Acetivibrio cellulolyticus CD2: one gene and its partner. The main gene of each other region encodes a partner of the protein of the gene in region 2 in a complex. Links are inferred from orthologs where the notes say so. Each region holds a gene or a part of one and is shown on either strand. Other genes may lie near its edges. The genes, in order: mrdA and ACECE_RS0224375.

Region 1 (16,843 bases), 330 kb from region 2 along the record:
AAGTATTTAATTTTTTATTTAATTATTTTCAGCAGGAAAACTTTCTATCATACCAAGCAAACGTTGTCTAATATATGCAAAATCTATAGCATTAACCTGTCCGTTGTCATCAACATCAGCAGCTTCTATATCGATTTCTTTTTGAGGCGTAATACCTAGTAATACCATTCTAAAAACTCCAAAGTCAATTGAGTTGAAAGATCCGTCATAATTAACATCACCATATTTAAATGTTGTAGTTGGTGTTAATTCAGGAAGTATATTTGTTGGTGTAGGTGTTGTTGATGAAGGTGTCACTTTAGGTATTGTTTGTGTTGGAATAACTTCACCATTAACCTGACTTACCGATATTCCGTTGGCACCAAGCGCAACTTTGTGGTCAAGGCTTACAAACTTTCCATCATACTGCCATAAAGCAGGTTTTAGCAATGCATATTTTTCTTCATCCCATGTCATGAAGTCATAAGACACAAGGCCACCTGTATCTCCTGAGTTTGCATTGTAGCACCAGAATGTATGGTGAATTCTATTATCTACTATGTAATCCCTCATGGCTGTCATCCATTTTTCATTGTCTCCGCCATCCATAAATCCACCCCATTCCCCAATCAAGAGAGGTGCTATTCCATCTTCATATATATATGCCCAATTATCTTTCCAGCAGTCATTATACACCGATTCCTTTGTAAACCCATCATAAAACCAGGATTGCTTATATACCATCGGGCCGTAATCATGTGGTGAGTATACTAACTGATCCTGATTCTCACCTAAGTCCAAAGGATTGTCCTTTACTCCTCTAAAGTTTCCACCCCACCAGTTGAAGTAGTAATGACTTTCTTTTCCCCACTCATCTACTGCAGTGTAGTCATTACCTTCTTTAGGATAGGCTTCAATTCCTTCTACCATAATAAGCAGGTTTGGGTTTATTGCAAGAACTCTTTCTCCACAAGTTTGGGCAGCATACTTCCAGTTGTTTAAATCTTTAGAATCATCCCACTTTGCCATAACTGTATCTGTTGGTTTACCATGAGGTTCATTCTTAAGGTCAAACGCAAGTATAGTATCATCATTTTTATATCTTTCAGCCATCCATTCCAAAGCTGACATCCATGCTTCAGTATTATATGCCCCATCATACCAAACAGGATAATTATGCCCCATCGCCTGTGATTGTGGACAATGTACATCAAGCATTACTTTAATGCCTTCTTCCTTACATACATTCAAAGCAAAATCAAAAAGCTCCAAGCTATCCATGCCTTTTAGCTCAGGATTTACAAAATCGTTTAGACTGCCTGGCGCCGGAGGTGATCCGCTTTTCCACTTAGTTAAAATTTCTGTTGAAACAGGTATCCTCAAGAAATTAATCCCTCTGTCAGCCATTCCTATTAATGCCTTTTTCATGTTACAACTCCAGACACCGTCAAAAACATTTGTACCGGTGTTAAAACCAAACCAATTTGCACCAGTCAGCCAAACAGGTTTTCCACTCATATCGACGATCTGATTACCCTCAACATGAAGCCAGTCGTCATTACCTACCGCTTCCTCCGCATTCACAACCGGAGAGAAGTCTGACAAAAAACCTTCGGGTATACAATATGAAGACAAAATTACTAATGCTGCCGCCATTATGGCGATTCTCTTTAAACTTTTCACAATTCCCATACCACTAAATTCCTCCCTTCAAAACTTTACAATATATTTATTCGCCTTTTTCATCGTTTTTAGGGGATGAATTATACTTTGATATGAAAGACGGAAATATTGCTATAAGACTTTGCATGATGGTCTCCCCACAACAAATAAGATAATAAAAAAACGTTGAAATACGATATATTTTAATTTAATTATAATATACAATTTAGGACTCCACAAGCCCAAACGCAAGTAAGAGCATTGATTATTATATAATTAAACTTGTCAGTATCCTTTGTTATGTTATAATAACATTTAAAGCATCTTTTTATTTTGTGGAGGGTAAAATGAAAATTGTAGAACTATTTAAAACAAAAAAACCAGTAATTTCTTTTGAAATTTTTCCGCCAAAATTGGATACTCCTATTGAGTCTATTTTTGATGCATTAGAGCAGTTTAAAGCTTTAAAACCTGACTACATAAGTGTCACTTACGGTGCAGGTGGAAGCGCAAAAGACAGAACAATTGAAATAGCATCAAAGATTAAAAATGAGTATTCTATTGAAAGTATGGCACACCTTACATGTGTAGGACATTCTAAAGAAGAAATTGATAAACTGCTTGTCTCATTACATGAAAATAATTTAGAAAATATACTCGCCCTGCGCGGAGACCCTCCAATAGGTCAACCGGATTTTGATTTTAGTAAAAATGTTTTCGAATACGCAAATGAGCTAATATCCCATATAAGAAGCAAGAATGATTTTTGTATAGCAGCAGCTGCTTATGTTGAAGGTCATATAAACAGTATTCGGTTAAAGGACGACCTAGTCTATCTTAAGCAGAAAGTTGACTCGGGTGTTGACTTTTTAGTGACACAACTGTTTTTTGAAAATAGAAATTTCTATGATTTTTTGGATAAAACAGCTGCAATCGGTATAAATTGTCCTATAACACCAGGCATTATGCCGGTCTTCAAAGCAGATCAGATTAAACGCATTGCATCACTTTGCGGAGCATCCATACCTGCAAAACTTGTATTATTGATGGATAAATACGGTAATAATGATGAAGATATGAGAAAAGCCGGCATAGAGTATGCCAGCTCACAAATCCGCAATCTAATTGATAACGGAGTTGATGGGATACACCTGCTGACAATGAACAGACCTAAGTCAAGTAAAGAAATACTCCAAAATGCAGGGCTATTATAAACTAAGGTTTAAACATTGCTTTTTCTCATAGTTTTAAAATGCAGCTTCGATATTCTGTAATCTATCTTTAGCACCTGTTACAGGCACCCTCATGAGTTACTATGTCATCTAAAAAGTTTGCTCAACTAACAAACTTTTTAGATGAACATACTAATAGGGATCAACTTTTTCGTATACTATGCCAGAGACTTCATAAGCTCATCAAAGCTTATCTCGGCATCAAACTTTGCCAGATTGTCAATAACCTCCTGCTCGGTAAAAACTTTTGCAAGCCTCATATCTTCATCAAGTACATATATTATATGAAATCTATCAAAGTCCATATCTTTTAAAATATCCCCCAAACGCATAGATTTAATTACAACCAGTTCTCTGCCAGGGTATACTCCTTTCTTGAGAAATCTGGAACGTTTGTAAACAAGGTTTTTGATATTCATAAAATATACCTCCGTCTCCTCATATTTTAAGAAATGAAAAATGTAAATCCCCAAAAAGATCAAACTAAAGTTGTAAATATTGTCATATGACTGAATTATACCTATAAGAATAATGAATAATCCCAGTCCTTTTGACACTCTCCTGGAGTACTTATACGCTTTAAACAAACCTATTCTCGAAGTAAGGATATCTCTAAATATCCTACCTCCATCAAGAGGTAAAACCGGAAGCATATTAAATATCGCCAAGAATATATTTATTAAGATAAAAAAACGCATATTATCTGATCTATGCAAATAATATGTGTTTATCGAAAAACACACTAAAAATATCAGTAAATTTGTCAACGGGCCGCTTATATTAATAAAAAATCTATTGGACTCTCCATAAAAATCGTCTTTAAAAACAGCATTTAATCCTATAGGAAATACCTTTACAGAATCCAACTTTCCACCTTGAGCCAATGAAACTAATATATGCGATGCCTCATGAATTATTAAAGCAATAAAAGTCAGCAGATATTTAATATGATAATTAAAAGTAATCATTAATATTACTGTAACAAAAAATAAAGGATCAACTTCTACTTTAAAGGGTTTTTCAGTAACTTGTATTAAAATACCTTAGCCTCACCGCCTTCCATAATTATAAACAACTGATTGGCATTTTTATTAATTTTTGTAAGGTTAATTTACCGAAAGTGTTATATAGTCAAGAGGATTAACCGCCGTATTATCCTTTCTTACCTCAAAGTGCAAATGCGGACCTTCTGCAGCTCCTGTGCTTCCAACTTCTGCAATAATATCACCTTGCTTAACCTTTTGACCTTTACTTACAAGCAATTTAGAGCAATGCGCATATAATGTCGTTAAACCGTCTATATGCTTTAATTTCACATAGTTCCCATACGTTTCTTCCTTATCCGCTTCCAATACTTCCCCACCATATGCGGCTTTAATGGGAGTCCCACTTTGAGCTTCAATATCAATTCCCTTATGAAATAATATAGTATTTTTTATAGGATGCATCCGTTCCCCATAAAATGACCCAATTATTCCTCCAACGGGAATAATAAAGGAATATCCTGCGCCCCCAAAGACCTGTTCGCTTTCAGTATTCTCCGATTCCACCTGATTTTCAGCTACTTCCTCGTTTTCAGCCTTCTCCTGGCCATCTTCACTATTGTTATACTCCATACCTTCTACTAAAGATCCTTCTTCTGTATATACCGCACTTGCAGGCTCAAGCTCTTTATCCACTTGTTCCTGTTTTTCAGTTTCAGGGAAAGATTTTGCACCTAATACTCCTTCATCTAAACCATCACTTTCATCTTTTCCATTTGCAAGGTTATTAAATACACTCTGTATTCCACTATAAACGCCCTTCAAATCAATGTTATATGCCAGAGTCCCCTTTATTTTATTTTGCAAAAAGTCAGTTTGCGGAGTATCTATATTTACGACTGCAGCTATAACCGCAAGAACAATTACACAGATCAAAACCTGTCGCATTGTTTTTGCAAGCAGCCTACGAGCAAAACCATCCTTATCCTTTTTATTTTTTCTTGCTTTTCTTCTGGTCTGCCCTGTTAATTGTCTCGAGTACCTTGGTCTATAAACTATATCCTCCACTTGTAAAACACCTCTTTTTCCTTAATCTGTATCTCAAATCACTTATGAAATTATTGGTGCACCTCAACCTGTCCTTCCTCTGTATAACCTTCGCTAACACATTAGCTCAAATTACACATATATAGCACAATTAAATTTATAGATAGAAACCTCTAAAACTAAATTTAAAGAATGTTTTCATCTAAAATAGATAACGTTTAAGCGCTATATAGATTTAACTTTAGTGTTCTTTATCTATAGCTAAAGTAACTTTAAGGGAAAAGATAAATTAAACAGCTTTATATTAAGATTATATTTAAGAGAAAAAAGAAATATTACAAGTTCCAAGAAAAATAAAAATCTCGAGAGTTTTGAATCTAACTGGATTTTAAGAAATTCGCTTGACTAATTCTACTAACAAAAATATCTAAAGATATTTGAACACACTAAAAAACCCCCTGCAAGGGGGGGGGTAAACTCTTTTATTGTTTTCCGATAATCTCTCTCCAATCAAGATCTCCTCTATCAAGACCCCTGATCAGCATCTCTGCAGTGCCGATATTTGTTGCAAATGGAATATTATTAATATCGCATGATCTCAAGAGAGAACTTATATCAGGCTCATGAGACTGAGCTGTAACAGGGTCCCTGAAAAAAATCACAAGGTCAAGCTCATTATATGCGGCCCTGGCACTAATCTGCTGCTCACCCATCAAACCTGGCGAAAGCTTTTGCACGTTTAATCCAGTTGCCTCAATAATAATAGCCCCTGTTGTACCAGTAGCAAATAAAGTGTGATTTTTTAATATGCTCCTGTAAGCTATACAAAACGATGCCATTAATTCCTTCTTTTTGTCATGTGCTATTAATGCAATATTCATTATAACTCCATCCAGTAGTTTAAAATTAGGTACACAAAAAAATATACAATTGGTGTTTCAAAAAATCAAATTAAGTTAGTTATTTGATGAAACACCGCCAGTATTGAAAAATCTAATACTTGTTAACAAGAACATTATTACTTCCCGCTGTTTTTTACATTCCTAATAGGTATATTTGCAACCAAAGCAGGTACTATACGGTCGCCCTCTTCACTTTTTGTTCTGGTCATCTGTATGTCAAGTGTATCTTCATCTATATCCATATAGTTGGATATTACCTTGATGATTTCTCCTTTAACCATCTCCAAAAACTGAGGAGAGACATTTGCTCTGTCATGGATTAGTACTAGCTTCAGTCGTTCCTTCGCAAAGTCTTTAGAATTTTTAGACTTGCCAAATATCTTCGATAAATCTAGCAACATAATTCTCCTCCTTTATTAATTCGCTTTCAAACCAAACAACTTTTTAATTTTAAACATGAAGCCTTCGTCCGATTCAAGGTTAAGTATAGGAATATTTTCACCTAGTATTCTTCTGGTTATACTTCTATATGCTTCTCCTGCAAGAGATTTAGTATCTGTTACCGCTGGTTCACCCCTATTAGTAGAAACAATGATCTTTTCATCATCCGGAACAACTCCAATTAAGTCAATAGCAAGTATGTCAATTATATCGTCAATTGTCATCATATCCCCGCGTTTTACCATATCAGGCCTTACCCTGTTTATAAGCAACTTAGGGTTTTTCAGTTCATTAGCTTCGAGTAATCCTATTATTCTGTCAGCATCCCTTACTGCTGAAACCTCAGGCGTAGTAACAACTATCGCCCTGCTAGCTCCGGCAATCGCATTTTTGAAACCCTGTTCGATACCAGCTGGACAGTCTACTAGTATAAAGTCAAATTCCTGCTTTAAGTCATCTGTCAGTTTTACCATCTGCTCTGGAGTCACAGCAGACTTATCTCTTGTCTGCGCTGCTGGAAGCAAATGAAGTCCTTCATATCGCTTGTCCTTTATTAAAGCTTGCTTAATTCTGCAAGTACCTTCAACTACATCAACAAGATCATATACAATTCTGTTTTCCAACCCCATTACAACATCCAAATTTCTAAGCCCTATATCTGTATCAATCAAAACAACCTTCTTACCCTGAAGCGCTAATCCGGTACCAATATTAGCTGTCGTTGTAGTTTTTCCTACACCGCCTTTGCCTGAAGTTACTACAATAACCTCTCCCATCTATGTCTACCTCCCGCCATATATTCAGAAAAAATGCTACTTCGTAATCGAGAAATAGCCCTATTTTCTATAAAATACTTTTGCATAAATACATGTTGTATATAAATTCTATTTTTATCATTAATAACACTATATATTTCTTTTTATCATTTGTCAATTCCTCATTAATCATTACACACAAGACTTACCGAGAGGGTAAATATCTCTCAATATATACAATATCGTCCTTGATATACGCAAGTTCAGGTGTAAACTGACCTCCAGTATCTTTTTCATCCGGAGCACGTGTTATTACATCAGCAATCCTTAACTGCGTAGGTTGAAGATTTAGAGCTACTACAATTGCTTCCTTATTTCCATTGGCACCTGCATGTACAATACCTCTTAATGATCCCATAATCACAACATTTCCCGTTGCAATTATTTCGCCTCCGGGATTTACATCACCTACAACAACCAGATTACCGTCAAAATTGACCAATTGACCCGATCTGACAGTCCCCCTGTAAAATTTGGTTATTCCTTCTTCCAACCCTTTAAAGAAAAAATTACTCATCCTGATCTTTGCGTGAGGTTGAGGGTGTGGCTCAACTTCAACTTTCGGCGGTTCTTCCGTATCCATTTCAATACCTGTTATCTTTGCCCCGCTCTTATTTTGGAGAAGTTGAAATACTTTCTCCTCTTCTGCAAATGACAACTTTTTGCCCCGATACTTAATCAAAAGCGTAGCACCTTTAAAAAATTTCCCCGCAGATAATACCTTTTCCTCTATCTGCCTTAGTATCTCATTAAATTCAACATCTTCCTTAAAAATAATAGTGAGACAGTTTAAAGACCCCTTAAAAACTACACTGCCTTCCTTCATTTATAATAACCCCCATTGCATTAATTTATTGTTTAATTTTTAGTCGATTAGTGTGTAAATCCAACTCTTTCCACTGCAATTTGATCATCACTATGCGCATCACTGTTTAATCCAAAGTATTCTTCCAGTACATCACGCGCAATCGGTGCAGTGTTTGTCCCCCATACACCATGTTCCACAACTACAGCTACTGCAATTTGAGGATTTTCTGCTGGGGCGTAGGCAATAAAAAGACCATTTGATGAACTTCCTTTAGATTCATTTCCTGTTTCAGGTGTACCAGTTTTAGATGCAACAGTGAACGGAAAACCCTGAAAAGTGGAAGATGCAGTTCCTTCAACTGAGTTTGAAACCAAAACCATACCCTCTTTAATAGCCTCCAGAGTTTCCTTTTTAACAGGAACAGTTTCATATTCCGGCTTAGTTTCCATCACAATGGAACCATCATATTTTTTTACACGTTTTATCAAATGAGGCTTATATTTTTTCCCTCCGTTTGCAAGAGTACTAACATAGTTTGCTAATTGAATAGGAGTAAACTCATTGTTAAATTGTCCTATTGCTGCCTGCGCTGTGTCTGCCGGCCTCCAATCATCATTCCAGGTCGCCTTTTTTGTTTCCTTGTTAGCTCTTGTACCTTTCTTCTCTCCACCTATTTCAAGACCTGTGAGTTCTCCAAGTCCAAATAACTTTGCCCACTTATCTATTTTATCAATCCCTGTACTGTAGCCAATTTCGTGGAAGTATATATTGCATGAAGTCATCAATGCCTCATTGAGATCTATTTCATAATGGGGACCTTGATGATTTCTATATTCCAAGCAGTAAAACTTCCAACCACCAATTGTCGTATATCCCTTATCATAAAGCTTTGTCTTTGGAGTTATTACTCCTTCTTCAAGTGCAGCTACTGCGGTAATAGGCTTGTAAATTGACCCAGGGGTGTATTTCCCCCCAATAGCCCTATTGAGCAAAGGTGTGTTTTTATTATCAGTATTATACTCCATTTTTTTCTTCTCAGCCTCAGTATCATCAGCCCCTGCCAAAAAAACACTAGGATCGTATGTCGGATAACTTGCCATCGCAAGGATTTCACCATTATTGACATCCATTGCAACAACTGCCCCTGCAAAAGCGTCCCCAAAATTCTTTTTAAAATCGGCTTCCGACTTAATCTCCTCAATATTACGCTGTAAAGATTCCATTGCAACCTTTTGAAGCTTTGAATCAATAGTAAGATAAACATCATTTCCCGGTATTGCCGGTTCACTGTTTAATTCAGCAGTCAGCCTGCCGCTGGTGTCCACTTCAACCTTTTTCTTTCCATTTATTCCTCTTAAATATTTTTCGGCAGCTTGCTCAATACCTATCTTACCAATTTTGTCATTAAACTTATATCCAGAATCTTTATTGGCTTCGTATTCTTTGTCAGTCATCAAACCTATATAACCTAATACGTGTGCAAAATCAGATGCATCAACATACTTTCTTTCGGGCTCCATATCAATAAGAACACCTGGGAACTCATAACTTCGTTCTTCAATCTGAGCCACTGTCTTGGAGTCCACGTCCTTTGCAATACAAAGTGGATTAGATGCTGTATACCCCTTGATAAGCATGTCATAACGCATGCACATTATTTTATAAGCTTCTTCGTCAGTATACTTCTTATCAATATTAAACTTTTTCTCCCTGAAATACTTAAAAACATCCAAAGGTGTTTTCAACAACGCTATATCCTTATCCTTTAAAACCATCTCACTCTTCCACTTTGCCAGGGCTTTATCCGATTTTTTAATTTTATTCCCATATGCTATAGGGTTAAAAGTCAGATAATCTGCAAGTCCTGATTCGTATGAATCGCCATTTTTTTTAAAAATATCAATTAATTTAAGGATCATCACATTAACTTCAGCTTCTTTAAGGCCAGTTTTTGCCACCTGAACTGTATACCCAACTCTATTTGTAGCAATAGGTACCCCATAGGTATCTGCTATTATACCCCTTGATGCAACAATCTCCCTTTCTTGATAAAGCCTTTGCTGGGAACTTTCGTCATTCTCTTTTCCATGAATTATTTGAAGGTTTACCAACTGAACCACAATTACCCCAAAAACAAGCGAAAACATAATCGCAAGTAAAACATATCTTTCATTTGATCTTTTTTCTTCCATAACCTCACCACCAGTTATATCGAATAGTAAATTAAGAATTACACTTAACTAAGAAATAATCAATACCTTCTGGAACTTTTGTCAAATTCCTCAAAACGCCTGTGCAATTTAACTACTATTATAAATACAAATATAGAAATTACACTGTTATAAATTGCTTCAGGTAGAATTACATTCTGCATCGGATAGATGAAACCAAGTGGTCTTCTTAAAAATGTGTTTAAAAAGTAAACTAGATACTCATAAACTATTGTCGACAGAAAAGTAAAAAAAACTGCAATAAGAATATTTTCCCTATAAAGCTTTTTATTTATAGAACCAATAACAAGCCCAAGGTAAAGCCCCAATAATGTATAAAATCCAATAACCATGCCTGAAACTGAATCCTGCAACAGTCCGCAAAAGAAACCTACTATTGCACCCTCAATATTATTTCTTAAAAGCCCTACAATAACTATTACAACTAAAATTATATTAGGCTTAACCCCATAAACACTCATAGAACTACCTAAAGTAGATTGAATCAAAACTGTCAGAAAAATTAGGATAGTATAGGCAATTATTTTTCCTCTCATCTGTTATCTTCGCCTTCACTGTTAGTATTCTTGGTATTTAAAACAAACACTTCTTCAAGCCTTCTGAAGTCGACAGATGGCTCAATAATAGCATACCTGTCCAACTCATTTGTTCTTTGCCTTACTTCCTTTACTTTGCCTATAGCGATACCTTTCGGATAAATTCCACCCATACCTGAAGTTTCAACAGTGTCGTTCACTGATATATCCACATCAGCAGGAATATATTCCATTATGCAAAGACCTTGGTCTTTAAGCTTTGCATCACCTTTTATAACAACTAAATCGCTGGTCTTAGTCAACCTTGCACTGACGGAACTGCCTTCATCTATTATGGATATAACCTTCGAGGATAAAACATCTGTTCCCATAACTCTTCCTACAAGACCATCACTTGTCACAACCGGAAAGTCATTTAATGTACCATCCTTTGTTCCCCTGTCTATGGTAAAAATATTAAACCAGTTACCCATATCTTTTGCTATTATATTAGCTCCCATCATCTTCATACTGCTATATTGATCTTTTATATTCAGAGCTTTTCTAAGTTCTTTGTTCTTATCTTCTAACTCTGACAGCTTCCTATTTTGACTTTTCAAATCATTATTTTCTTTCTTTAAAGACTCATTTTCTTTTCTCAACTTATTAATATCATCAAAATGAGCAAAAAAATCATTAATCTTCCCGCCTGAAAAATCTATAAATCTCTGGAATGGAGATAAAATAGTACTAAAAACATCCCCTACATAATTAACCTTGTTATTTGGCATTGAAGAAAAACCTATAACAACCAATATTGCTAAAGTAATAACTAATAAGATAAACACTTTGCTTTTTATAAGACGTAACAAAATACATTATCTCCCTTCTATCTTAGTTTTTTAGGAGAAATAAGCACTTTCTTTAATGTTTCTATCTCTTCTAGCACCTTTCCCGAACCCATTACTACACAATCTAAAGGTTTTTCAGCTACTGACACAGGCATACCCGTCTCACCTTTAATTAACCTGTCAAGTCCACTTAAGAGAGCCCCACCACCTGTAAGCATTATACCTCTGTCCATAATATCTGCTGCAAGCTCTGGTGGAGTCTTTTCAAGGGTAAACTTTATTGAATCAACTATGGAATTTATAGGCTCTTTCAAAGCTTCAGCAACCTCAGATGAGGTTATGGTTATATTCTTCGGAAGACCAGTTATAAGATCTCTTCCTCTTATTTCCATAGACTCCTCTTTAGGCTTCGGATAAGCTGCCCCTATGGTCATTTTTATCTCTTCAGCAGTTCTCTCACCTATCATCAAATTATACTCTTTTTTAACATAGTGTACAATAGCTTCATCCAACTCATCACCCGCTATACGCAAGGATTTGCTGGTAACTATACCACCAAGAGAAATAACTGCAACTTCACTTGTTCCACCACCAATATCAACAACCATACTTCCCGATGGTTCCTCAACAGGCAAATTTGCACCTATTGCAGCTGCCATAGGTTCTTCTATAAGGTAGGCCTCCTTGGCTCCAGCTGATATGGTAGCTTCTTCTACCGCTCTTTTTTCAACCTCAGTAACTCCGGAAGGCACACAAATTACTACTCTGGGTTTGCCAATTACACCTTTTGACATAGCCTTCTTAATAAAATACTTTAACATAGCCTGAGTAATATCAAAGTCTGCAATAACGCCATCTTTCATTGGCCTTATTGCAACAATGTTTCCAGGTGTTCTACCAATCATATCCTTTGCAGCATCACCTACTGCAAGTATATCGTTCGATTTTTTATTTATTGCAACGACAGATGGCTCTCTGACTACAATACCTTTTCCTTTTAAGTGCACTAATGTATTAGCTGTTCCTAAATCAATACCAATATCTCTAGAAAATAAACTCATTTAATAATTCTCCTCCCAATCTGTTTTACAGATTATGCTGTTATATTGCATCCTTTGGAAAAATTCACATTACAACGTACACGTAAACCAATTTATTACAAAACATATATTCCGTAATTTCTTAAAATATCACTCAACTTTGAAATAGGCAAACCTACAACATTAAAATAGCAGCCGTCAATCCTGTCAACAAGTACAGCTCCCAGCCCCTGTATTCCATAGGCTCCAGCTTTATCCAAAGGCTCTCTCGAGTCAATATATGCGTTAATCATCCCGTCCGTGAGCTCTTTCATCTTTACACGGGTTATTTCTACACTTGTATCATATTTAGAACTTTGGACATCAATAACAGCTATTCCTGTCATAACTTCATGCCATCTTCCCTGTAATGATTTAAGCATATTGAAAGCATCCTTCATATCCTGTGGCTTGCCTAAAATAATGCTATCCTTAACAACAACTGTGTCAGCTCCAATTACTATATATTCTTTATTAGAGCTTGAATCTTCAGCTATACTTGAGGCTATAACCTGCGCCTTTTCAAATGCCAAATGCTGAACAAGCTCTGATGCCTTAAGCCCCATAGAATTACTCTCATCAATGTTAGCTGTTTTAATTGTAAAATCCAAACCTAACTGTTTGAGCAACTCAGACCTTCTAGGCGATTGGGATGCAAGTACTATTTGCATCATTGTCACCTCATCATGAAAAAATAATTTTAACAAATATAGTGTAAAAAAGCATTTATTTATGTCATAACTATTATAATCATACCAAATATCCTTTTTCAACAAAATATGAATCTTTTTGATAAATAATTTTGCAGCACTCTTAATTTAGGGAATTTGCATGGCAAATCCCCTAAAATCTAGCAGAACTTAATGTCCACTTTTATAAAAAAGCATATATACTTATATATTGTGCATTATATTTCTTCGTATATACTTATTTTCTTAATTATACTACTTAAAAACCAGCAGTCAATTACCAATTTTAACCACCAATTAAAAACAATATCATTATATTTTATACTTAATGCTATATTATAATATCTTTACTGCCTGTAATTATCTGGCACTTCAATAGTACTACCTTCGTTAACATCCCCAGTCTTTTCCTTTCTTGCCATCAATTCTTTTATTTTTGGTACAATTATATTTAGACTATCAATTATTTTACTCATCTCTCCAACGCTAAGCTCACTAATATCTACAGGGTTAAACCCCATTTCTTTCATAATTCCATTCATCACAAAATTATTATCAGGATCTATTCCCATATTTTTAAGCTTCTGCTTCAAGTAATTAATTTGTCTTAGTGTTGCCTTCTTTTGTGTTGCAGAAACATCCTTTCTCTCGGCCTGCTCCTTTTGTATTCTATTTTCAACAATACTAAACTCCTCATCCAACATTCGTGCTTCTTCCGGATACAGCCAATCATTTTCTCCCATTAATTTTCTTATTATCCTATCACAAGCGCCAGTTATAGTCTTCTCCAAGCCAAACTCCTTATCATCAAGAAGCTCTTTTCCTATATCAAATATTTCCCATTCGCTAAGGGAAAAATCAGGGTTCTCCTTGACCTTAGGCTTCCTGTTTTTATAAACTGTCTTACCGTTTTCATCTTTAACAGTATTTCTGCTTTCAATTTTTTGAGCCAAATATTTCTGATATCTGTTATAAAAATCAACCTGTTTTCCATCCACAATTACCTGACCTGTAGCTACATCTCTTCCCCTTACTTTAATAACAAAAGTCGGAAGATTAATTTCTCCTATCCCAGGGAACTGAGCACTTCTTTCATTCAACTTTACAATATCTATATCTTCAATTGATATTCCTTTTTCCTTGGCCTTTTTAAATAATCCCTCAGCTTTCATCCTCAACTCTCCACCAATACCCTTATAATAATCCTTATCTTTACTATATATAATCTCCTGAGTTGCTTCGTCACCTTGTGTCTTCTCAGTTGAATTTATTTCATCAGCCATCCCACCATCTCCCTTTTTTATCACATAAAACGCATAAATCAATATTTTTATTATTTGTAAATTTACTTTAATCTAAAATAGTTTATATTTCTTCAACAAGAAAACATGGGAAATAAAAATGTGCTTAATGAAATAGAAAAAATTCCGATGTATATTATGAAAGTTAATACATTCTTTTGATTTTTATTAATATTTAATTTCTAATATCTTTTGTTAATTTTTTTATACTTCTCATTTTGTTTTATAGGAAGTATAATATAATATAGAAAAATACAATTATGTAAATAACTAATGGTGATGCGCGATGAAAATAGAAAAAATTAATGATAATAAAATTAAAGTTACAATTTCATTAAGTGATTTGCAGGAAAGAAATATTGATTTTGAAGCTCTAAATTATAATTCTCCTGCAACTCAGGAATTATTTTGGGATATGATGGAACAAGCTGAAATTCAGTTCGGTTTTAATACCTCTGAGTCTCAATTGGCAATCGAAGCTTCTCCCGATGATAGTGATGGTTTTGTCATCTTTATCTCTAAGCTTGATGAAGATAGCGATTTTGAATCCATTCAAAAATATATAAAGAATAAATTTAAGAAGTCAGACCTAAGGGTAAAAAAGAAAAGTCAAAAAGTCTGTTCCTCTATAATAATTTATTCCTTCGAACATTTTGACCATATCCTGAGCTTATGTAACAGAATTAAATTGATGTATACAGGTGAGAGCACTTTGTATAAGCTTAAGAGCACCTATTATATGGTACTAACCAAGAATACCTTCTCGGTAGATAGCATTAAGTACTTTGAATCTTTGCTTAATGAATATGGCAGTAGGGTATCTAATACAAGCTACTACGAGGGTTACCTTGAAGAGTATGCCGATAAAATAGCAGAGTATAACGCCGTAGAAGTTATAACGTCTTACTTTTAGATCAAAATCAAAACCTAATGGCATTTGCTTCATTCAATCTTCAGAATACTTTTTCACAAATTTTTCAAAATAAAAAACCCTATCAACTAGGGTTTTTATTTTGAAAATCCGAAGTAATATTTCACCTATTTACTACTTATCCACCTGATCATCAGGTTTGGTTTTTGGACCTACTTGTAATATTGCTCCTTCAGAATCATATTTATTTGTATATATAAGCTCACGGCTTTCCTTCCCATTCTCTTTTAAAACCCTATATACTCCAACCTCGATTCCCTGTTTTCCTTTACTTATAACCTTCTCTTCCTGAGGTTGCAGATCATAATTTACGACTCTCAAAACAGGTGGATCAAATCTCTGTACTATATTTACCTCTATATCCTTTTCTGAATAATCAGGACTCTTGCTGCCTACTATATATACTGTAACATTTTCATCATCAGATTCAGAAAAAACTGCAATTGGAAAATCAAATGGGTTGTCAAATTGGAAATCACCGTCTTCTTCAGATATTTTTACATCAAGACCAGGTTCAATGTAATCTACTGGTGTTTCATACCTCTTTCTGTCAATACAATTAACATCAATACCAGTTTTGAGCAATGCAGCATAAAGAGTTGATGCCACTTGGCTATATCCTTGATTCTTTGGTTCAAAAGAAGGGTCCTTTTTCTTTAACCATTGGTTAAACGAAAACCCATGAGTTTTTTCACTGTCAACGCCAGCACTCAATATCAGACATCCGTTAATTGACTTTGCACCTTCCTTGACAGCTTCTCTTAGCTCTGGAGACTTAATTTTTGTGGTATAACTCGAAATAATACAATCCACACCTTTAAGCTCATCTAAAGCCAATTTAGGCCTCACAGTGGTGATTTCGAAATTGTTTTGGGCGTCAAACTCAATAGCAGAATCAAGGTGGCTCCTAAGTTCATTTTTTACCTTTTCCATAGAATTAGCTATATTCAGTTTAATTCCCATCTCCTCAGAAGTTTTCCTTACTACACCATTTTCCAAATACATTTGCGCATCCACAGGAGCTTTGTCTATAAGTAATCCAAGTTCTTTTAGCTTCTTTTCAAGCTTTGTTTCGTTAAACTTTATTACAGGGTACACCATCTTTCTATCGAACGAAAAGAACCCTTTGATTAACGTTGCAAGCTTACTGTGTTCATTTATGGAATATGCCTCGTTTACAGTAGCATCATAATCTATTGAGAAATCTATATCCGAGAACTTGATACTGTAATTCTTGCCTTTACCATATCTTATCAATAAACTTGAGCTGCAATACAATTTATCATAATGCTCCTTTACCATTAATGCTGCCTGGCTCTTTGTCTGATTTCCTACGTTTAATGAATCTATGTACACATCCGGTATAATATGTTCTTT
Region 2 (14,244 bases):
TGCAATTTTATTTTCAAAGCATACACTTTTAATATTAACAAAATTAGTATTTGCAAAAATTAATGAGCCCTTACCATTTTGATCTTCCAACCGTTTTTTTGAGGTTTCTAAAGCAAATCCATCCTGATCAAGACCTATCAGCATACCCTTTTCACCAAGTTTCTGATATATCGCCGAAGAATGCCCTGCACCTCCGAGCGTCCCATCAACGTATACTCCATCAGGTTTTATGTCTAGATTTTCAATACACTCCTCAAACAGCACCGGCTTATGCTCAAAATCCATTAAACTATATCAACTCCCAAATTTTTAAATACCCAACATCGCCATCTTCTCCGCGATATTATCTGCGCTCATATTTTCATCGCCAGAGTAATTTTCCCATTTAGCCTTGTCCCATATTTCAACTCTGGTTGATACCCCAATAACATAAATGTCCTTATCCAATCCTGCATATTCTCTTAAGTTTTGAGGTAATAATATTCTTCCCTGCTTGTCCACTTCGCATTCAGTAGCTCCTGCAAAGAAAAATCTTACAAATGCTCTAACATCTTTATCGGTAAATGGTAGTGATTTAAGCTTGGTTTCAAGGTTGCTCCACTCTTCAGCTGAATACGCAAACAAACAGTTATCAAGACCTTTGGTCACAATAAACTTCTCGCCAAGTCCATCTCTAAACTTTGACGGTACTATGACACGACCTTTCGCGTCTACTGAATGCTGGTATTCACCATAAAACAACTATTTCACCTCACATTTTGGTACCACCCACCACTTCGCACCACTTTTCACCACTTCTAATTAAATTTTAGTCCAAATTGATATAATAATCAAGATATATTTTTAATTTCCATTAAAAAAATAAAAAAGATAGGACGCTAGTCCTACCTTTTCAAGCACTTTATCGATTTTTTGATTTATATGCTAATTTTTAGTCAGAGGAGTTAAAAATTTCTTTCTTTCTTCTCATCGATATACTTAAGACTATACCAACAGCTATAAAACTAGTCAGCATATAGCTTCCTCCCGTACTGACAAAGGGTAGCGGAATTCCTGTACAAGGCAATACACCTACACTCATTCCAATGTTCTCCATTGCATGAAAACCCCATATAGCTGTAATTCCAATAACAACAAACGATCCATATGAATCTCGTGCATGCATGGCAATATATATACATCTTATTAGAATAAAACAGATCAATCCAATTATTATTACTGCTCCTATAAATCCCAATTCTTCGCCCACTACAGAAAAAATAAAATCCGATTCACTAACCGGTACAGTTCCATTCTGTGCCTGAATCCCCCTAAAAAGCCCTTTACCATATATCTGCCCTGACCCAACAGCCATCTTTGATCTTATTACATTAAACCCTGCATCTAGAGGGTCAAGTTCAGGATTTAAAAAAACCAAAATTCTGCTTCTTCTCTCATCGTTAAATATAAAAAACCATATAAATGGAGTAGATAATAGTAAGGCACTCAACAGCATAATAATATATTTATAAGCTATTCCACAGATAAAAATCAACACAAAGAATATAAAAACAAATACCAGTGTGGTACCAAAATCCTTTTGAGCTGCAACCAGCCCCATAGGTATAGCTGAATATATTAAAAACTTAACTATATTGGCTTTTCTGTTCTTCTGATCGTCATATATTCTTTCCAAGAAAACAGAAGCAACTAAAATGTACGATATTTTTGCAAGATCTGCAGGTTGAAAAGTAAATGCCCCTAAATCAATCCAGCTTCTACTTCCAAGTTCTTCTCCTGTACCAATGAAGAGCACTGCTACCAAAAGCCCCGTTGTAACAATATAAAAAAAGATACCTAATGTCCTAAAATCTTTATAGTCTATGCAACTTATTATCAGGGCTATCACAATTCCAACTGACATCGCTCCTATATGAACTATAAACATCCTTTTTGCATTTGGCATATGATTCACAGCACTCTTGACAACAAACGCGCCAATAATCGACAAAATAATAATTGCCGAAAACAAAACATAATCAAACTTTTTAAAGAAGTTAAAGTCTTTTGTTTTTTCCACAAAGTACATAAATTCACCTTCAGTATAAATTGTTATTCTATTTTTTAAATCACTATATGGCTAAGGAATAAATTCAATTAAAAACTACTGCCTTACACATATAAGTCAAGCAGTAGTTCAAAACTATTATTTTAATACTATTATATTTTTCTGATTATGTAATGTCAATGCAGCACCAGTATTTAACACTATAAATCTGTTCAGTAAACGCCACCATATAAAATAGATGAGAACTTAATATTCACGTTCCTTCCTGTTTAGCATATGGTTATAGTATTCCACTATCAACGAATCCAGCTCAACACTCGTTTCATAAATTTTGTTGAAATCATCATCATTGTCTATCATAGCATTTAGCTCATACTGTAATTTCTGAATCTTCAATTCATTCATTTTTCGCACCGCCGTTATCTTTAGTAAAATCGTTTTGGACAAAATTTTGTCTTGTTTTGGTATAAGTACTAACATTTTGTCTTTACATTATAAGAAATTACTAAATATTCGTCAATATATTATGAAAAATGTAATATAAATGTAATGAAGTTTAAAACTAACAGTATTGTAAGTTTACGCTAAACACCTTCTTCCTTCTTGTTTTCAACTACTTCATGGTTTATTTCGGCTTCTTCTTCAGCAACATACGTTTCGACATTTTCCGAGCCCTGATCTCCTTTAAGATTATGCAGTAGTGCTGAATATTCACTCTCTACGACATTTTCAGATTCAATTTGCTTATTCTTTGCCTTAACCCGACTTATTATAAAAATCAGCCCAAAAACAATTACAAATACAAGGGATAGAGCCTGTGATATTCTAAAAGAGCCTAACCAAAGACTATCAAGCCTCAAGCCCTCAATCCAAAATCTACCTGCCCCATACGCAATCATGTATAGACAAAATACCTCTCCATTTTGCTTCTTCCTCTTTGTATACCACATCAGAAGGAAGAATACTCCCAGGTTCCATAGAGATTCATATAAAAACGTCGGATGAATAGGAATATCAGGATAAACAGTTGCTCCTAAATCCTGTAGATTCTTTAACTGACTTTTTATGACGTCACCCGTCATTCCCCACGGAAGATTAGTATTACGTCCAAACGCCTCCTGATTGGCAAAATTGCCCCATCTGCCTATAGCTTGTGCAAGCACGAAATAGGGAATACAAAAGTCAATAAAGTTTAATGGATTAATCTTCCTTCGCCTTGAAAATACTATAGCTACAATCGCAGCTACTATTAAAGCTCCATAAAGGGCAAGTCCACCGGTTCTGATATTGATTATTTTGAAAAAATCTCCGTTAAATTCACTCCAATTGAATATAACATAGTAAAGCCTCGCGCCTATAATAGACAAAGGCGCTGCAATCAATACAAGATCGATAATATCATCCGATTTAATACCTGCTTTCTTGCAATTCTTCATTGCGAGAAGAACAGCAAGAAAAAATCCTGCCGAAATAATAATTCCATACCAATAAACCGAAAGACCAAATACGTTGAATGCCTCTCTATTTATGGGAATGCTAAATCCTAATTTCGGGAATTCTATATAGCCCATTTTTATCCCCCTTATGTTGGTTTAATTACCGACATTGCAAGTTTGTCGGCTGCAAAATGTTCCTTAAATACCTTATTTATATACTCAAAAGATATTTTATCATAAACTTCCATATAGTCAAATAAATTAATCCCTTTAAAATATACCGAAACAAAGCTATGCGAAATTCTATCCACCGAATTAAGCTGCTTTACCAATCTTCCTTTATTGGCACGCCTTATTCTTTCATAAGTTTTCAAGTCAAGGCCTTTATCCTGAAGAGATTTTATTTCTTCAAGCACTCTGTCCTTCACTTTTAGTGGGTCCTTTGATTCTCCACCGAATACAGAATACGCATAGTTTTCCTCTATACTGTAATCAAATTCAAACGAGCTGTTAATAAGGCCCTCATTATATAACTGGTTGTATAACTTTGAGCTCTTTCCCATGATCATATCTAACAGGATTTTTATAGCAGTCTCCCTCATCAGGCAATCCATGCCTTCCGAGACAAACCCCGTATCTTTGTAACCCATCTGGAACAATGGCATTGATACCTCAAGGCTCTGCTCAACATAACTTTTATTAAGTTTATCGGATTCCTCCGGGAAAACCCTTTTTATTTCAGACTTGCTTGAAGATATGGTAATGCTTTTATCGATATGCTCAAATACTTTGACAGCATCGACATCCCCAACTACTACAATAATCATATTTGAAGGATGATAAAAAGTATTATAACACTTATATAAAATATCCTTGTTGATTTTGCTTATACTCTCAATACTGCCAGCAATATCGATCTTAACAGGATTTTTTTCATAAAAAGCACCCAACAGGTTAAAGAACACTCTCCAGTTTGCATTGTCATCATACATGCGGATTTCCTGTCCAATGATATCCTTTTCTTTCTCTACGCTCTCCTCTGTAATATATGGATTCTGGACAAAATCAAGCAGCAGAGAGAAGTTTTCCTCAAACTTATCTGTACAAGAAAAAAGATATGCAGTCTGAGCAAAGCTGGTGTATGCGTTTGGATTTGAACCAAGCTGTGAAAATTTATCCATAACGCTTCCATCCTTCTGTTCAAAAAGCTTGTGCTCCAAAAAATGTGCGATTCCATCAGGAACTTTTGTAACGTTAGTTTCGCCGGGTATTATGAATTCACTGTTTATAGAACCGTAATGAGTTGCAAAAGTTGCAAACTTCTTTGAATACCCTTTTTTAGGAATCACAAAGCACCTAAGACCACTCTTATGCTCATATGTATGCATAGTTTCGTCAATATTCTTATATTCAATAGTTTTAATATCCATAAATATTATCTCCCTTTCAGCATCCTATATTTTCATAATTCCAAATAGTTCAAGTAGTAAATCGTAATAGAACCTTCATTTATTTCCTACTTCGATGTAAGAAAATATACTGTATCCATTTCTATTTTTTTTGCAATATCAATAACATCCTGCCTTGAAACTTTTTTAATTCTTTCTATTATATCGTCCGGAGAATCTTTTGTTCCAGCAATCATCTGGCTTAAATTAAAATCTACTACTTGGAGTTGACTGTCTTTAAGCGACTTTATTCCCGTTTCAATACTTTTTACCGATGATTCAAATTCATAATCAGATATAACTCCGTTCTTCATATCCTCCAGCTGCTTCATTATAATGTCATATGCTTTATCCCTGTTGTTGATTTCTATACCTCCGCTGATAACCATCAGCCCTTTGAATTTCTCCAGCCTTGAAAACACATAATAGGCCAAACCGTTCTTTTCACGGACATTTTGAAAAAGTTTTGAATGTAATCCACCGCCAAGAATACTGTTGTAGACCATTAATTTATAATATTCCTCAGTCTTTGGTTCAACATTGGTTCTAAACCCGATGGACAGCTTTGCCTGATTGACGTTCATTTGTTCTGTAACTTCTCTTACTTTTGACACATGACTTTCTATACTAACAGGTGATATTGTTTTCACACTGCCTCGTTTAATCTGTTTTAACTTATCTATGACATATGTGGTCTGCTCTTCATTTATATCTCCAGAAATAAAGACGTAGACAGGCAAAGTTTCCAAAAAGTACTTGTAATGTTCAAACAGATTACCTGCATTTATGCCATCTATGTCTTCAATATTTCCATAATCAAATATACTGAAGGGTTCGTTCTCACACATTACTTCAAGACACTTATCAACACCATACTGAACTTTATCATTCACCCGGCTTTCAATAAGTTCTTTAAGGTTTTTAGCTTCCTGATCTATGTATTCCTTTTTAAATACTCCATTTTCTGTAACAGGCTTTGTAATTATCTCAAAAATCAGATCAAAAGCCTTCTGAGTTAAATCGGCTTCACCATTTGCATACTTATCGGATATAAAGTCCAAATAAAATTGAATTATCTGGTTTTCACCTTTCTTAGTCACTCCGCAATCAAAAGCAGCACCATACAACTCTTCTAGATAAAGCGAGATATCCTGTATTGTAGGAAAATTCACGCTTCCCCTTCTTAAAACTGCGGGTAACAAGGCATTTTTTGAAGCATTTTCCCTGCTTAAATTATCATGAAAAAATATGTTTATAGAATTAGTCTTAAATTTGTCAGTCTTAATTTGATAAACCTTTATACCGTTAAAAGAAGCAATCTCTGAAACATGATTTTCCGATGCTATAGAATTAATCATTTAACCAGTCCTCTCATTTTTAGTTTGAATGTATTTTAACTATTCCCTTTATTAGTATAATAAAAACGACATGCTTTATTCAATATTTGGAAAACATATTAATAAATTATAACACAGCAGTAGCAACAATCAAACAAGTTTGACATAATCTAAAAAAACACTTATAAAAAAAACACTATTGAAAATAATAATAGTGGAGGGATTTCAATGAGCCAAACCAGATATTATAGGAAACACCCCAGAAGCCATACCAAAACCAAAACTGAAGATGAGGAAAAGGAACTAAATCTCAGTGCACTCGCAGCTGTTGGCATTTTAGCCTTTACATTTGCAAACGGTATGTTTCTAGGATATTTATGTAAAAGAAGTATGTGCTGACAAAAGGAGAAGCTTTATGCTTCTCCTTTGATGTTCTTAGCCCGGAATATAAGCGCAAGAGGTAACACCATGGTCAAATTATGATACTAATAAAAGTGTTTTGATTAGAAATGCATGGCAAACCTATATTGTAGATTTTACTTCAAGTGCTACTGATACCAATGGGAGATTACTTTCAATTTATGTGAAGCATCAACTTAATGTCCTACTAGAGGCAGCTTATCATCTGTTTTAGCTGACTGCTCAAATTAAATATTTCATTTATGGAATTTATAATTTGTTGTATATCAGTGTTTTCATTTTCTATAGTTGCCAATACTTCCTCGGTTGCGGCAGCATTTTCTTGCGATATGCTAACCATATTTTCTATTTGATTCTGTGTAACTAAATAAATATTTGAAGCACATTCGATTTTTCCCATACTTTTTGATATTTCACTATGGGTATTATCAAAAGAATCCTTTAAATACTTGAAATAAGAGAATATATTTACAATAAGTTCCTGACCTTCATTCGTGGCCAATTTACCTTCATTAACTTTTTCGTAGGCTTCTTGAGATTTATGGAATAGTCCTGTTGTTACCTGTGATATATCTCCTACTATTGTCGAACTTTTCTCAGCCAGTTTTCTGACTTCGGAGGCAACTACGGCAAATCCCTTGCCATGTTCTCCGGCACGGGCTGATTCGATAGTTGCATTGAGGGCCAGGAGGTTTGTTTGGTCCGCGATTTCTTTTATTCCTTTGAGCAAGTTGTTTACTGTTTGCATACTTGATTGAAGTTCAGCAACAGTCTTATTTGCCGTATTTATTGAAGAGCTGATTATACCCATCTGATCTCTTATCCGCTCTATTTTATTCCATCCTTCATCGAACCTCTCGCATATTTGACTAGTGTTATCGATAACGCCTTTTGATATTTCCATTGTTTCATGTGCAATTTTCATGGAATTCATCATTGATTCATTGATCGTAAAAGCACTTGAAGCTTCGGATTGAATTGATTGGGCCATTTCTTGCATGGAAAAGGTTATTTTTTTGCTTGAATTTCCAATAGTATTAATATTACTGTTCAGATGGATAATATTATCTTCAAGTATACCTGTACCTTCCTCAACTTTGTTAAAAGTAGTTTGTAATTTTTCCAAAAGAATTTTTGTTTCAGCCTCTTTTATAATTGCTTCATCCACAAGCTTTCTTCCCCATTTACTTAAAAAATACAACAATATGGAGATTGCGTTTAGGATAACCATAATAGATATAAAATCATCTATCCCGGTTTCGCCAGGACCTGTTATACATTTGGGTTTTAAAAAATATACTGCAGTTAACATAACATTTAATGTAAATGCGTAAATAATGATAAGCCTTTTTTGAAAGTATAGTGCAATTAGAGCTACTGTTGTGAATATAATGTAATGCTTGTTTATTGCAAAGCCATCTATATAAAAGAGTGCAATAACAACTGCTCCGGGTATAAGACCAAACAAAAGACCTTTGATATTATCGTTATAGGGCATAATATAATTTATTAATGAGATAATAATTACTACAACCCCCGGAACTGCTATTCTCATAAAAAGACCTATTCCTTCTGTTAAAAGAGCTTGGACAGACAGGAGAACTACTATGAAGACTATTACAAAAATACTGACTTTGTGCACCCTCTTAACGTTGTATGTATCTTGTATCATAAATAACTTTCTCTCCTTTATTATAAAGAATTAACAATCATATCGACATTAGTTGTAAAATAATTAATTATTAATTTTTGACTATTAATTATGAGGCTACCAGAAATTATTAATTATTTCATATAGAATTTATCTTTATATTTGCCGATTATGGCTTTAGACAGTTTCTTATATATAATACTCAAAGTTATAAGTTAAAATGTAAAAACGATATACGTATTATTGGAGTAGAACCAGCATCATGCCCTTATAAATACTGTAGATGTGGGTACTTCTCCCAAAATAGCAAAGCTGTTTTATTGTCCACATCACAAAAATATTTTTTGTAACTTAGGTAAACATTAAAAAAATAATAAATAACCATAACATATATACATAATGATTTGACAATTTTACAACATAAGTTTAGAATGAAAACAAAATATAAATTATCAATGAAGGGAAGTTATGGAATGATTAGAAAACTAAAACTATTGACTGTAGCAACACTAATCTTCACAGGCGGTATGCTTACTCAAACTTTTGCAGTTCCAGTTGTACAGGATATTGTTGCAAAATTAAAACCCGATGTGACAATAATGATTAACGGACAAAAACTGCAAGCTAAAGACGGTAACGGTAAAGAAGTATACCCAATAATTTATAATGGTTCTACATATTTACCGGTGCGCGCAGTTGCTGATGCTGTTAAACTACCGGTTGACTGGGATGGAAAAACACAGACAGTATTTCTTGGCTCAAAGAATCAGGGACCAACGAGGTTAATAGATCTTCAGTCTACTAACAAATCAGGTGCTTTTCCTATCAAATCAACTATGGATAAAAGTATCTTATCTATTGAAACTGGAGATGTTATAAAGGAAAATGTAACATATGGATTCGGGCTATACGCAGATGATATAACCGACAGCTATAATAAAGTCACTTTCAATCTTGATAATACATTTACCAAAATGACATTTAAGGTAAAGTGTATAAATGCAAATTCTAATACTGTTGAATTGGATATGAGAAATGAAAATGGAATTGAACTGTTTGGTAAGAAGTATAAAACAGGTGATTATGATACATGCGAAATAGATGTTACAGGAGTTAAGACCCTTGAGATACAGTTTAAAACAGAGTTTACAGATATCTCCGACGGGCATAAATTCTTAGTTATAGAACCTACCTTACAATAATTTTACTATAACTTCAGTACATTAGATTCAAAAAAGAGTGTGTGACGAAGTGAATTGTCTGGATGGATAGATTTTTAAAAATTCTGTCCATCCAATTTATTTAAGCCTTACCTATAGACGATACATTCAATAAAGCTCATAAAATTTATTTGTTCATATCACTAAAGTATTCTCTTGCGCTTTTAATATCCCTTTTTATCTGATCAACCAACTCATCTACACCATTAAACTTTTTCTCCCCTCTGATTTTCTGTAGGAAAAAAACTTCAATGCCTTCTCCGTATATATCCTCATTATAATCCAGGATATAGGTCTCAATAGATAGCACTTTCTGGCCTTCAAAAGTCGGATTATTTCCAATATTGGTTATACTGTTATACATCCTGCCGTTTAGAAGTGTACGGGTAACATAAACACCGTCGAGTGGAATCAAAAGGTACTCTTCCGGATAAATGTTTGCAGTTGGAAACCCCAATGTATTTCCTATCCTTTTTCCTTTCTCTACAATTCCGGTTATGGAATAATGCCTCCCGAGCAGTTTAAAAGCACTGTCCATATCACCTTTTTTGACATGCTTTCTTATTAGCGTGCTGCTGACAATATCGTCGTCGATCTTTATTGGCGGAATGGTTACTACTTTGTAATTATATTTACGTCCAAGCACTTTCAGGTACTCCACATCGCCTTGGCCTTTATAGCCAAACCTGTAGTCAACTCCTGTCACTGCAAGTTTCATCTTTAACTTGTCTACCAGAATATCTCTCACAAATGCTTCAGGACTCATTCTTGAGAAGGACTCATCAAATTCTTCAAAATAGGTGTAATCCAGTTGAGTTACCTCAAGTAGTCTCATTTTTTTATTTACAGAAGTTATCAGGGGTGTAAACAGCTTTTTTCTAATAATATTTTCAGGATGCTTGGTAAATGTATATAAAATAGACTCAAGCGACCCCTGCTTTGACTCACTAATAAGGGTATTTATCAGAGCCATGTGAGCAACATGTAAGCCGTCAAAGTTACCTAATCCAATACCTGTAGGCCTTGTAAATTCAATTTGTTGATTCTTGCCATATATAACTTCCATATGCTTTCCTTTTAGAGCGTTTTAAAAAAATCCTCCAAATGCTTATTGAAACAATGTTATTTAAATTATTTTTCAGAAAACGCCGATTTTAATGTTTAATATATTTTTGTACTGCTATTTTCATATAATACAAGGTTTCTATAAACTATGCATTATACAAACTGCTTCTTCATTTTTAACGACAAGCAGCCATTTATAAATAAAACTTCACTTAATCCAATAAACTTGCCATTAATATCGTATGTTCTAAGTATGCTGTCTTTTTTTAATGCTGAACTCTTTAGTTCGACATAAGCACCGTTAGCTAATTTCTTTGTTTGTGGCCCGTTCAAATCTATTCTGCCAAGGTCTTTAAAGATATCTTCTATACTCGATAACCTCTCAGCTATTGAATTGTTCTTTGATAACTCATAAATCTCCTCAAGTGTAAGAGAATTTGATAGTTCAAAATGCCCTGCTCTAGTTCTTACAAGGAATGACATATGCCCTCCACAACCGAGCTTGTCCCCGATGTCGGAACATAAAGTCCTTATATATGTGCCTTTAGAACACTCTACCTCAAATATAGCCTTATTATCCCTGATTTCTATAATATTTATTGAGTGTATGGTTATATCCCTCGGCTGCCTTTCTATTGTAATACCTTCTCTTGCAAGCTCATAGAGTTTTTTACCTTCAATCTTGACAGCTGAATACATGGGCGGAATCTGCTTGTACTCTCCTATAAAGCTTTTTATGGCATCATATATTTGCTCGTGAGAAAAATTCGCTTCGCAAACCTTTAGAACAGTACCATAGCTGTCTTGAGTATCTGTAGAAATCCCAAGTGTAAGTTCTGCACTATATACCTTGTCCTTATCTGTCAAATACTCAATAGTCTTTGTAGCCTTTCCAATACATACAGGTAAGACTCCTACAGCACCAGGGTCAAGAGTACCTGTATGCCCTATCTTTCTTTCCTTAAGTAAACTTCTCAAATAAGCTACAATGTCAAACGAAGTCATCCCTGTGGGTTTTAGAACATTAAGTATTCCATCCATAATTACAAAACTTCCCTTATATCTTTATTAATCATCTCTTTTACTTCTTCCATAATTCCCCTGACAGTACATCCAGCCGCCTTCTTGTGTCCTCCACCTGAATACTTGTTAGCAATTGCAGAAACATCTACATAGTTTTGGGAACGGAAATTAATTTTATATTCATTATCTGTGCGCTGCCTTATCAAAACAGCTACTTCTACGCCGTTTATATTCCTTGCGACATTTACCAAACCATCACAATCTTCTTCTGCAGCACCTACTTTTTTTAGCATTTCATTAGTAACAGTTATAAATGCTACCCTTCCATCGTCAAAAATCTCTATTGAATCTATTGCCAAACCCATGAGTCTAAGCTTCTTAAGAGACATAGTTTCAAAAACCAATTGAGAAATTTTAGATACATCCGCACCATTGTCAATCAAATCCGCTGTAATTTGATGGGTTATGGGGGTTGTATTGCTATACCTGAATCCCCCGGTATCTGTGCTTATAGCTACATATAGGCATGTAGCTATACTTTCGTCAAAACTAATTCCCAGCATTTTGATTAATTGATATATCAGCTCTCCCACAGCTGCGGCAGTTGTTTTGACAAGATTTAACGATGCAAATTCGGTATTTGTAGTATGATGGTCTATGTTTATTGTAAGATCAGTATTATCGAATATTTCAATACGTTTTCCAAGTCTCGCTAAATCACCAGTATCAAGCGCCAATACCAAGTCATGCTTTTTGGGGTTAGATTTGTAAACTTCAACGTAGTCTTTTCCAGGCAGAAATTCATATGTAGCCGGAATCTCTTCTTCGATATAGACCGTGATATCCTTTCCCATCTTTTCCAAAGCCAATGCCAACGCAACACTTGAGCCTAATCCATCACCGTCAACAGAAACATGCGGCAAGATAGCTATGCTTTTCGCATTATTTATTGCATCTATAATTCTTTTTTCTATCATATACATACCTCTCAATTAAATATTAAAAAATACGTCACTTTAATAATTGTGTATATTATTGTGAGGTTGAAGAAATATCCTCAACCTCACAATAACAAACATATAGTTAAAATATTACAAATCAGTCTCTCTTATCATCATGTTTAACAGCATCATTTATCAATTTTGAAATATATGCTCCATGTTCTATTGAATTGTCCAGCTCAAATTGAATCTCCGGAGTATATCTGAGCTGAATTCTATGCCCAACTTCACGCCTTATAAAACCAGCAGCGCTTTTTAATCCGTCGAGTGCATTCTTCTTTTCCTCATCACTTCCCATAATGCTTACAAAAACCTTCGCATAACGCAGATCTTTAGTTACATTAACATTAGTCACACTAATCAACCTGGAAAGTCTCGGGTCCTTAAGTTCACCCTGTATTATTGCGCTTATTTCTTTTCTCATCTCTTCAGATATTCTTACTGTTCTATCCATAAAACCACTCCTGTTTTGTCACATTAGGACCTATCTCTGAACCTCTTCCATTGCAAAAGCCTCAATAACATCGCCCTCTTTAAGATCATTGAACTTTTCAATTGAAAGGCCACATTCAAATCCCTGTGCCACTTCCTTTGCATCGTCCTTGAATCGTTTTAATGAAGCAAGTTTGCCTTCATGCACAACAATTCCATCTCTAACAAGCCTTACTTCGGAGTTCCTTGCAACCTTTCCATCAGTTACATAGCCTCCTCCAATTGTACCTATTCCTGAGACCTTAAATATCTGTCTTAATTCAATATGTCCCATTACAACTTCTTTATACGTCGGCTCAAGCATACCTTTCATAGCTGCCTGAATATCTTCAATAGCCTTATATATTATACTGTAAAGCCTTAGATCAACTCCGGCATCCTTTGCGATTTCAGAAACATTTGTCGCTGGTCTTACATTAAAGCCGATAATTATAGCATTCGATACCTGTGCCAATGTAACATCGGATTCAGTAATTGCCCCAACTCCGCCATGAATTATCTTAACTCTTACTTCTTCATTGGTAAGTTTCTCCAATGACTGCTTTACTGCTTCAACAGAACCTTGAACGTCTGCTTTTACAATTATATTGAGGTCTTTTACCTTACCCTCTTTAATCTGGGTAAACAAGTCATCAAGAGATACTCTTGCAGATGATTTAAGAGTCTGTTCCCTCTGCTTCAATCTTCTCTTTTCAGCCAACTGCTTTGCTATTTTCTCATCAGTTATAGCATAGAATATTTCTCCTGCTTCCGGAACTTCAGGCAGACCAAGAATTTCTACAGGAGTCGAAGGACCTGCTTTTTTAATCTTATGGCCTTTATCATCCACCATAGCTCTTATCCTACCAACTATAGTTCCAGTTACAATTGAATCTCCAATGTTTAAAGTTCCTCTTTGGACAAGTATTGTCGCAGTAGGGCCTTTATCCTTATCAAGTTTGGCCTCAATTACGGTACCTTTTGCCTGCTTATTAGGATTTGCTCTTAGTTCAAGCATATCTGCCGCCAAAAGAACCATTTCAAGCAGGTTATCAATATTAATTCTCTTCTTAGCTGAAACTTCAACACAAATTGTGTCTCCACCCCACTCTTCAGAAACAAGAC

The links.
Region 1: the proteins of ACECE_RS0224375 (region 2) and mrdA are in contact, whole or in part, in a crystal structure (PDB 6PL5), measured with the Thermus thermophilus proteins. The link is inferred for Acetivibrio cellulolyticus CD2 from one-to-one orthologs. Residues at the interface, in WP_223903423.1 of Thermus thermophilus: Phe161, Val165, Phe168, Val169, Leu172, Pro198, Tyr199, Glu202, Tyr211, Arg212, Asp213, Gln220, Val221, Gln223, Ser224, Ile226, Ala227, Ile228, Gly229, Ser230, Gly266, Phe267, Val270, Leu274, Tyr277, Gly278, Leu281, Phe285, Leu289, Arg297; in WP_223903432.1 of Thermus thermophilus: Arg4, Ile5, His6, Leu8, Ala9, Phe12, Ala15, Leu16, Leu19, Gly20, Arg22, Ala23, Trp24, Leu26, Gln27, Val28, Tyr31, Tyr34, Leu36, Leu43, Thr45, Asp47, Lys156, Gln157, Gly158, Ser160, Val184, Leu201, Glu202.

What each region holds. Positions count from the first base shown.
Region 1 is NZ_JH556659.1:659,967-676,809, reverse strand. The notes cover bases 7,499-10,423. They hold mrdA (penicillin-binding protein 2), read right to left. Parts: upstream 10,062-10,423; coding sequence 7,935-10,061; downstream 7,499-7,934. Other genes in these bases: mreD (rod shape-determining protein MreD), read right to left, coding at 10,121-10,423; minC (septum site-determining protein MinC), read right to left, coding at 7,499-7,887. Outside these bases: ACECE_RS0222875 (cellulase family glycosylhydrolase), read right to left, coding at 19-1,671; metF (methylenetetrahydrofolate reductase [NAD(P)H]), read left to right, coding at 1,989-2,855; ACECE_RS0222865 (M50 family metallopeptidase), read right to left, coding at 3,032-3,907; ACECE_RS0222860 (M23 family metallopeptidase), read right to left, coding at 3,980-4,924; mgsA (methylglyoxal synthase), read right to left, coding at 5,386-5,784; cell division topological specificity factor MinE, read right to left, coding at 5,922-6,206; septum site-determining protein MinD, read right to left, coding at 6,222-7,022; more of minC, read right to left, coding at 7,207-7,498; more of mreD, read right to left, coding at 10,424-10,636; rod shape-determining protein MreC, read right to left, coding at 10,633-11,463; ACECE_RS0222820 (rod shape-determining protein), read right to left, coding at 11,505-12,527; ACECE_RS0222815 (Maf family protein), read right to left, coding at 12,623-13,219; ACECE_RS0222810 (hypothetical protein), read right to left, coding at 13,582-14,517; ACECE_RS0222805 (adaptor protein MecA), read left to right, coding at 14,822-15,448; ACECE_RS0222800 (VanW family protein), read right to left, coding at 15,581-16,843. UniProt on the Escherichia coli protein: Catalyzes cross-linking of the peptidoglycan cell wall. Responsible for the determination of the rod shape of the cell. Is probably required for lateral peptidoglycan synthesis and maintenance of the correct diameter during lateral and centripetal growth.
Region 2 is NZ_JH556659.1:999,451-1,013,694, forward strand. The notes cover bases 1-2,849. They hold ACECE_RS0224375 (FtsW/RodA/SpoVE family cell cycle protein), read right to left. Parts: upstream 2,069-2,849; coding sequence 932-2,068; downstream 1-931. Other genes in these bases: rsmH (16S rRNA (cytosine(1402)-N(4))-methyltransferase RsmH), read right to left, coding at 1-285; mraZ (division/cell wall cluster transcriptional repressor MraZ), read right to left, coding at 310-741; ACECE_RS30430 (Spo0E family sporulation regulatory protein-aspartic acid phosphatase), read right to left, coding at 2,294-2,452; lgt (prolipoprotein diacylglyceryl transferase), read right to left, coding at 2,632-2,849. Outside these bases: more of lgt, read right to left, coding at 2,850-3,618; EF-P 5-aminopentanol modification-associated protein YfmH, read right to left, coding at 3,630-4,913; EF-P 5-aminopentanol modification-associated protein YfmF, read right to left, coding at 5,000-6,289; ACECE_RS31395 (hypothetical protein), read left to right, coding at 6,497-6,667; ACECE_RS0224405 (methyl-accepting chemotaxis protein), read right to left, coding at 6,876-8,360; ACECE_RS29845 (stalk domain-containing protein), read left to right, coding at 8,813-9,541; ACECE_RS0224415 (bifunctional riboflavin kinase/FAD synthetase), read right to left, coding at 9,687-10,625; tRNA pseudouridine(55) synthase TruB, read right to left, coding at 10,778-11,665; ACECE_RS0224425 (DHH family phosphoesterase), read right to left, coding at 11,668-12,624; 30S ribosome-binding factor RbfA, read right to left, coding at 12,746-13,102; infB (translation initiation factor IF-2), read right to left, coding at 13,133-14,244. UniProt on the Escherichia coli protein: Peptidoglycan polymerase that is essential for cell wall elongation. Also required for the maintenance of the rod cell shape. Functions probably in conjunction with the penicillin-binding protein 2 (mrdA).